One region of the Paenibacillus sp. 7523-1 genome, then DNA from elsewhere that is predicted to be linked to it. Evidence: riboswitches for the same ligand, from Rfam matches in the RefSeq annotation. Region 1 holds a riboswitch; each other region holds the start of a gene.
What was found. Region 1 has a riboswitch for cobalamin ahead of CHH60_RS18795 (ABC transporter substrate-binding protein). Riboswitches for the same ligand answer to the same signal wherever they lie in the genome.
Positions count from the first base shown of each region.

Region 2: another riboswitch for cobalamin. It lies ahead of cobJ (precorrin-3B C(17)-methyltransferase); the one in region 1 lies ahead of CHH60_RS18795 (ABC transporter substrate-binding protein).
Region 3: another riboswitch for cobalamin. It lies ahead of nikB (nickel ABC transporter permease); the one in region 1 lies ahead of CHH60_RS18795 (ABC transporter substrate-binding protein).

Region 1 is NZ_NPBR01000017.1:59,477-62,512, reverse strand. It holds gene CHH60_RS18800 (histidine phosphatase family protein) at 1-626, shown strand, start outside; cobalamin riboswitch at 799-927, shown strand; gene CHH60_RS18795 (ABC transporter substrate-binding protein) at 1,337-2,338, shown strand; gene CHH60_RS18790 (FecCD family ABC transporter permease) at 2,335-3,036, shown strand, end outside.
Region 2 is NZ_NPBR01000013.1:178,876-181,911, reverse strand. It holds gene CHH60_RS15880 (uroporphyrinogen-III synthase) at 1-473, shown strand, start outside; cobalamin riboswitch at 670-858, shown strand; gene cobJ (precorrin-3B C(17)-methyltransferase) at 1,259-3,036, shown strand, end outside.
Region 3 is NZ_NPBR01000029.1:32,579-35,614, forward strand. It holds gene nikC (nickel transporter permease) at 1-557, opposite strand, end outside; gene nikB (nickel ABC transporter permease) at 558-1,496, opposite strand; cobalamin riboswitch at 1,660-1,849, opposite strand; gene CHH60_RS26815 (AraC family transcriptional regulator) at 1,930-2,757, opposite strand; gene CHH60_RS26820 (alpha-glucosidase/alpha-galactosidase) at 2,953-3,036, shown strand, end outside.

The DNA of each region.
Region 1 (3,036 bases):
GTGGAACAGCAACGCGGGAGATCGTGTTTATCCGTCATGGGACAACTTCTTGGAATGTGGAAAAGAGATACCTCGGACATACCGATATTGGTCTCCTGCCGGATGCAGAGCGGGAACTGGCTCCGCTTCGTGAGTCCATTCGCGGGATCACATGGGATGCACTATTTTGCAGTGATTTGCTGCGCTGCCGGCAGACCGTGGAACGAATTGCCCCGGTACAAGCAGGACAAGCACAGTATGATCCGCGTCTGCGTGAGATTGATTTTGGGCAATGGGAAGGCATGACTTACAATGAGCTCAAGGATAATCCGCTCTACCGGAATTGGATTGATGCACCGCAGGATGTGACGCCACCGGGCGGCGAGCCTTGGCAGGCATTTGCTGCGAGGATCGACTCCTTCGTGGAGGAGTGCCTTGTGTCCGTTTCGCCAGAGGAACATTCCGAAGAAAATCATGTTCCAGCGATTGCCGTAGTTACCCATGGCGGTGTCATTCGGTATGCCATGTCACGCCTCATAACGGAACTGGGATTCTGGGATACGCAGGTCATTCCGGGGCAAGCAATTAAGGTCCGGCTTGAAAAAAGGGGAAATAGCTGGGTTTCAAGCAGGGTATCTTTTCCGTGAATCGGGTTGTAAGGATGTGCAATATAACCTATAATCACAACAGAAGTGTGACTTCAGCATGAATACATATCTCGTTATGCGTTTAAGCGCTGAGGGATGGGACATGCTCACTTGAATGGTTACAATATCAGCGACCACGGGTCCCTTGTGCGAGCAAGAAGAGCTCATCAAGTTTATGCAAACGATGAACGGCACAATGGGTGAAATAGGGAAGCCGGTGTGAATCCGGCACGGTCCCGCCACTGTAAATCAGGACGAGCAGTCCTGTAAGTCAGGTTACCTGCCCTGGACGTACAAACCGGTGTTCCTTCGAGGAAAGGACAGCGTTTCGGGCAATTCTATGTGCATCAACGGCGGGTACGCTGTAGATGTGCAGATCGCCATATGCGAGACGTCATCCCTGATCCTGACGTAAGGATCGGGGATTTTTTTGTTCATATAGGATGAACCTGTAAGCTTTACACTAGACCACTACGATTGCAGTACCGTCTTCCGATCGCTGTTATCCCCAGATTTCTTTGATCCCCTTATTAAAAGGGGAAATCCGGTGATAAAGGCGAACACTTCGTTTCTCCAGATCGGTTCTGTACTCTCCGTTAACGTGTAAATGTTGCAGTTCAAACCTTATATAGGAACACCAAAGTATGGGGAGTAAGAGTTTGAGCATGTTGCAAGAAATAGTACAAATAGAGAAGGGGAGAATGAACAGAATGAACATCAAGAATTGGAAAGGCATGGCGTCCCTGCTGACAGCAGCGATGCTCACACTGGCTTTGGCCGGATGTGGAAACGCAACAACGAGCGAGGGAACAGGTACCTCTACACAGCAGCCGGCACAGGAGCAATCCCAAGGCCAGGAGCAGACGGATCTCAAAACACAATATCCACTTACGGTAACGGATGCGACAGGTGAATCCTTCACGTTTGAGAAAGCGCCAGCCAAAATCGTATCCGTATCTCCGGCAGAAACCGAGTCGTTGTTCGCGCTTGGACTAGACGAGCAGATCGTAGGCGTATCCGACTATGACGATTATCCGGAAGCTGCAACGACCAAACCGAAAATGGGCGGTGTGTCGAAGCCCAATGAAGAATCAATTATCGCAGCGGAAGCAGACATCGTATTTACAGGGATCTCCATGAGCGAAGAAGCTGTGACGAAGCTGCGCGAACTGGGAATCACCATTTTCAAAACAGATCCGAAATCGATAGACGATGTGATGAACAACATCGAAACGTTCGGCAAAATCACGGATCATCAGGAGCAGGCACAGGAGCTCATCACGAAGATGAAACAGGACGTTGCGGACGTAACCGAAGCGGTTAAGGCTGTGAAGTCGGAAGATCAGAAAAAGGTATATGTTGAATTCTCCCCAGGCTGGACTGTGGGTAAAGGCGAATTCATGGATGAACTGATTACGGTAGCCGGTGGAATCAACGTTGCTTCCGACCTCGTGGGCTGGAATGAAATTAACGAAGAGAACATTATTGCTTCCAATCCGGATGTCATTCTGTACGCCAATGATGTTATTGATGAGAACTCCAAAACATTGGATCAGATCATCAAAGAGCGCAGCGGCTGGGATCAAATCACGGCGGTGAAAGACGATGCAGTTATTGGCCTGGATGCCAACCTGCTGAGCCGTCCGGGCCCACGTGTAACGGAAGGTTTGAAAGCTGTAGCCAAAGCGATCTATCCTGACCTGTTCCAATGAGTAAAAAGCTGGCAGTGTACGGAACAGCCGGAATTCTGCTGCTTGTGCTGACTGTGCTGATCTGTACAGGCATCGGTTCAGTGGCTCTGCCTGTCCGTGACATTGCAGGCATTCTGCTTCATCACATGCCATGGATCGGAGATTGGATCACGCCTGACTGGAGTACGGCAGCCGAGCAGATTATATGGAAGGTCAGGTTCCCGCGGGTACTGCTTGCTGTACTCGTGGGTGCATCGCTGGCCATCGCCGGAGCAGGCTTTCAGGGGGTCCTTCGTAACCCGCTGGCAGATCCGTTTACGCTTGGCGTATCGTCTGGTGCATCGGTGGGCGCTGCTTTTCTGATTTTCTTCGGATTGCAGTATGCACTGATCGGAATCTGGACCTTGCCGCTCGTTGCGTTTCTGACGGGCGTGCTCACATTATGGTTTGTACTCGCCCTGGCTCGTGAAGGGCGCAAAATACCGACGCACAGCCTGATTCTGGCGGGTGTGGTGATGCAAAGCTTTCTGGGAGCGGTGGTCTCCTTCCTGTCGACCATGTCGAAACAGACGATTAACGAAATTATATACTGGACGATGGGAAGTCTGGCTCTGCGTGGGTGGTCGTATACGGCCATCCTTTTCCCGTATTTTATACTGGGTCTGATTTTCCTCTGGAGCCGTGCCCGTTCCTTGAATGTTCTTGCACTGGGTGAACGG
Region 2 (3,036 bases), on a different contig from region 1:
ATGATGATGGCAGTACGGACGGGCTGATCCGCGAATTCGCGCCACATGATCTTGCCGGCAAGAAAGTCATGCTCCAGCTTCATGGGGAGACTGCGCCGAAGCTGGTCAACTGGCTGGAAGAACAGGGTGCCGAGGTAAGACAGGTTCTGCCTTATCGCCATGTACCGCCGGAAGAGGCTGAACTGGAACTGCTTTTGAATGAGATCGTGCAGCGTGAGGTTGATGCCGTAGCATTCACGAGCGGTCCCCAAGTAAGGTTTTTGGCAGCGTATGCGGCTTCCCAAGGCAAGCTGGAACAGATGCAGCAGGCCTTCCGGGACGGTGTCATTCCTGCATCTGTTGGCAAAGTGACTGCGAACGCCATGCGTGAAGAAGGGATTGAAGCACGAGTTGTTCCGGAGGAAGAAAAGATGGGAGCGCTCATCGTTGAGCTGGGACGATATATTGCTGCAGCACACGCAGATCAATCCTGATAAGCAGATCAGGACGTAGTCTAATATAGTATCTAGTAAGATTGTTATGAGGGTTTCTCATATGCATATCATAATTCAAGTTCTGATCGGTTCTGGATCAGAACTTTTTTTCTGTTTTGTCTGAAAATAGAATCAAGGACAAACATCATAAGCATGGACATTTTTTCCTGAGCGATGTTATGATGAAAGCAATATCATTCATGAAAACAAGCAAGGTGCTCTTGCGTCGAGCAAGAGGTAACAGGGAATCGGGTGCAAATCCCGAGCGGTCCCGCCACTGTAATGGTGAAGCCCTTTTCATCCAGGTCACTCGTACATTCGGGGAAGACAGAAAAGGAAGCTGATGATCCAGAGCCAGGAGACCTACCTTGCATGTGTCACCGAACCCTTCGCGGAAAGGAGTGGTGTACGAAGAATCAGGAAACGGGCGAACAACCGGTTCGCCTGGCAGGCCCTTTGCGGCCATGCAGCCACAGGTCTATCCTCTATAGGGCCGTGGACTGTCTTCTTGAGTGTACGTACATGCGTATCCCATCCGTTATAAGGATGGGATTTTTTTGTTTTTTTACAGTCGATCTGGAACTGGATTTAATCGAACATGCCGCGAAGAAGAAGGTCGGTCAAGCCGTCCTTTTTCACTGTTTTGGAATAGCCGGGATAAGAAGGTTGAGCTGCACGGAGCAACTCAATAATCAAGAGCTCGCTACAGACAACGGCTAAAGTAGCGATGATATAGATGTGGTTGGCGTGTTAAGGGTGAACAGGGAGATGGAGGAGGAGAAGCAATGCAGAGTCAAGGAAAGCTGCTGATTATCGGATTTGGCCCAGGAGCGATGGAGCATATCACCACACGGGCATTGGAGGCACTTCGGGAGAGTGAGGTCATCATTGGTTATAACACTTACGTTGATCTGATTCGTCCACTCCTGGACGGACAGGAGATTGTACGGACAGGCATGACCGAGGAAGTAAGCCGGGCACAGGAAGCGGTCAGACAGGCCGAGATGGGCAAAATCGTTGCAGTAATCTCCAGTGGCGATGCAGGTGTATATGGCATGGCCGGATTAGTGTATGAGGTGCTGATGGAGCAAGGCTGGAAGCCGGAAACGGGCGTTGGCGTTGAAGTTATCCCGGGTGTATCTGCCATTCAATCCTGTGCTTCCTTGCTCGGTGCACCCGTGATGCATGATGCATGTACGATCAGTCTGAGTGACCACCTTACGCCATGGGAGACGATTATTCGCCGTGTTGAAGCAGCAGCATCAGCTGATTTTGTCATTGCTCTGTACAACCCTCGCAGTGGACGCCGGACACGCCAGATCGTGGAGACGCAGGAGATGCTGCTGCGGTACCGTAGTCCTCAGACACCCGTGGGGCTTGTAAAAAGTGCCTATCGAGAACGTCAAGATGTTGTGATGACCACGCTGGAAGACATGTTGAATCATGATATCGGCATGCTTACGACTGTGATCATTGGTAACTCCTCGACCATGATGTACGAAGGACTCATGGTCACACCGCGCGGATATCAGCGCAAATACACGCTGAATACCGTGGAACAGCCGCTCAGACCGCATGAGCGGCTCCGCACGGAAGCTGAGCCTTGGTCGCTCGGTGCGATGGAGGCCCGCTCTGCCGCTTCCGCCGATGCAGCAAGCGCGGCCCGCGATACGCAGATCGCGCAGCCGGCTGCGGAACCAGCCCTGCGCGGCGCTAGCGCCAGTACGGGCATGGGCCCGCAAGGGCAGCAGGGCGCTGGCCTGCCTGCTGCTCAGCCAGCGGGCGGCAGCACCGCGGTGCTTGCAGCCGAGCGGCCTGCAGCGGTCGAAGGCGCACCTCGTGCTGTCTTGGCGGTGCCGCATGCTGGTCCAGCCGAACTGGCTGCCGAAGCACTGACGCGGCTTGCGGCAGGCGGCAAGCTCGCTGGCGAGGCGGCCAGCCGCTGGCTGGATACAGCCGGGTTAGGCGTGCCAGCCGCGACGCCGCAGACTGCAGGGGCAGCTGCTGTGCGGACAGCACCTGAGCCGGGACGCAAGGCACCGCTGTTCGAGATTGGCGTGTCGCCTGGCGTCGGCAACAAGAAGTTTACCGCAGCCCAGATGGCGCTGCTGGCACAATGCGCGAGTGAAGAAGGCGAGCTGGAATACACGCCGGAGCATCAGATTATTTTGCGGGTACCGACCTTTGAGCCGGATCAGCTGGTAGAAGAACTGCGTGCAGCGAATTTCATCGTGGTGCCGATCGGTGACGTTATCAAGGTGAAGGCCTGTGACTTCTGCAATATGGAGAAGGATGATGCTGTTCCGATGGCCAATCATTTGCAGGCTGTTATAGGCGGACTTAGTGCGCCGAAAGAGACCAGTGTGGCTCTGAATGGCTGCGGCATGGCGTGTTATGGCGCCGTGCTGGAGGACATCGGTATCGTCTACCGCAAGGGCGGATACGACCTGTTCCTTGGCGGCAAGAAGTTCGGACGAAACGCTCACCCTGCCCAGCCGGTAGCCGAAGGGATTCCAGGTGATCAGATTGGCGGGGTTGTGGAGCGAATCGTAGCGGAGTACAA
Region 3 (3,036 bases), on a different contig from region 1:
GTTCTGGTGATGATCTGAATCTTCCGCGCGCCACTGAAGGCTGCCGCAGCGACATACTCCTTTTGCTGAAGCGAGATCACCAGACTTCTTGCCAGTCGTGCATACTTCGCCCACCAGACAACAGCCAGGGCAATTACCGTATTAAATAGGCCTGGCCCCAGCATCCCCACTACTGCGATAGCGAAGATTAATCCTGGAAAGGCCATCAGTGTATCGGATAACCGCATTAGCACTGTATCCGTCAGACCACGGGCAAAACCTGCAATAACACCAATGGCTACACCAAGTACAAACACAATTCCGATCATCATAAATGTAATCAGAAGCGACGTCCTGGCCCCGTAAAGGAGACGGGATAACACGCAGCGTCCAAGCTGATCGGTTCCAAGCGGATATTCCGAACTGGCAGGCTGCAGTACCTTGGCAAAATTCGTCGCCAGTGGATCATGCGGTGCGAGCAGCGGCGCAATCATGGCAAGAATGACCCAGAGGAGGGTCAGTGAACATAGAAACGTGAACCAGCGATGCTGTGTCAAAATAAGCTTGAATTCTCTCATTTACACATCCACGTCCAGTCGAATCCGCGGGTCATGCAGATGTGTCCAGAGATCAACGATCAGATTCAGCAATACATAGATGGTTGCCATCCAGATGACGTAGCCCTGAATCAGGGGGTAGTCCCTTGTAAAGATGGCATCCACCGCCATCTGCCCTACACCGGGCCATACGAACAAACTTTCCACAATGGCTGCCCCGCCAAGCAGGGCGCCTGTAGACATGCCCATGAGCGTAACGATGGGCAATAATATATTGGGTAAAATATGCTGCATCATAATGACTCTCTCCTTCACACCTCTGGCTCTGGCCCCCGTTACATAGTTCTGGGACATCTCTTCCAGAATCACTGTACGGATCTGCCTGATATATTGGGCGATCAGAGGTAACGCCAGTGTGCTTGCGGGTAATATCAGGCTGTTCCAGCCCGAACTCCCCATGACGGGAAGCAGCTTGAGCTGTACGCCAAACACCAGCATGAGCAGCATCCCGAGCCAGAAGCTGGGCATGGACAACCCGGCAAACGAAAACAGGCGTATGACGTAATCCAGCACGTTGTTTCTGTAGACGGCCGACAAAATACCCAGTGGAAACGCAATCAGAATGACCAGCAGCAGGGCACTTCCTGTTAGCCGAAGCGTGGCTGGAAGCCTGGACAGCAGAATGTCGAGCACAGGCCTGTCGTATTTATAGGACGTTCCGAAATCTCCGGTAAGCACCTGTCCCAGCCAGGTTCCGTAGCGTATCCAAAACGGCTGATCCAGTCCCAGCTGGACACGCACCTGCTGTACCAATTCGTCCGACGGAGTGACTCCTGTAGACATGAGCATAAGCCTTGCCGGGTCCCCCGGAGACAGATAGGTCAGCAGAAATGTCAGAAACGAAATGCCAAATAACACGGCTGCCAGCTGAATGAATCTTTTCACAATATATCTACTCACATGTCTGACATCCTCTCCCCAATCTCCAACCCCGCACGTGACTTGTCCATGCATATCAAAAAAGACGTCTCTCTCCGCTAATACCGGATAAGGACGTCTTAAATAAACAGATTTTCAGAAAAAATCATGCTCTCTAAACACCTTCCTATCTCCCGTAGGTACTACTGTGTTGTTAAACTAGGCAGGTCTCCTGGCTCCAGAATCCTCGTCATTGCAGCACCTTCCCGGCCTAAACCAGTGGCATAACGCTGCATGACTCCTCTGTTACAGTGGCGGGACCGCGCCGGCATCACACCGGTCTTCCCTATTAAGCTTCTACCCGAAGGTATAGCACCCAGTTCCACATATTCAATTGAAATGCATTCTGTACCAGTATAGCTGGCTCACAGATAATGATCAAAGCATTTATTCAAATTTGAAATAGCTCATCAGCCTATTCCCGCTCTCTCGAACCTTTGGGGGAGACTCCTGTCACACGCTTGAACATCTTGGAAAATAACAACGGATCCGTATACCCCACGGAGTGGGCAACCTCACTGACCGAAAGCGTTGAGCTCTGCAGCAGCTCTGCTGCGCGATTCATCCGGTATTCAAGAAAAAAGGCCTGTAACGACTTTCCGTACTTCTCCTTAAACAGACCAGACAGATACGTACGATCCAGACGCACGGACTGTGCAATATCAAGAATGGACGTCTTCTGGCTGTACCTGTTCTCCATAAACTGAACCGCTTGTCTGATGTATTCATCCTTGGTGGAAAGGGGCCTCTGCGGCTTGTCCTCATCAGGTGAGGAGGAGATCAGTTCGGCCATTAATCGGTACAGCAGGCTCTGGCTAAATACATCTCCACCATTGCGCGAGGAAGCCTGAACCATGTCTGCATATAAACCATCCATTACCTTTGGATCCCTGGCTTCGAATACAGGGCATGCTGGACTCAGGTTTGCCCGCTGCATGAAAGTCTTGGCATGTACGCCCTTAAATCCGAACCAAGAGTATGTCCAAGGCTCGTTCGCGTCGGCTTCATAATGAATGATCGTATCCGGCAGAATGGCGAAGCCCTGACCCTGCGTCAAATGGTACTCCTTATCTTCCATATGAACGGTTCCCCGTCCCTCATGAATGTAATGAACCACATAGGAATCTCGTACCCCCGGACCCCAATAATGAGACGGATCACAATCCTCCCAGCCAAAAAAAAGCAGCACCAGCTCCATCTGTGTCCAGTCCATGGGCAACACGTTCATCTCGATTGGACTCACCTTCCCACCCCTTCTCTTCTTCCGCATCAACATGTATCTTACTTTAGATTATAACAGGTATATTGGTTAAATATCAGCTGAAAGCGGGACCAAAAATGGGATTATACCATGTATGGGAGAGGTTGAACCATAGTTATATAAGCCGGATCGGCCTATAGTTGGGGTACACCATTATTCAGGGAGGCTGGACTTGAGATGAACAAAATTACGTTTCTCGGTGCAGGCAGCACCGTTTTTGTCAAAAATGTATTAGGTGACGTCATGATGACCGAAGCACTG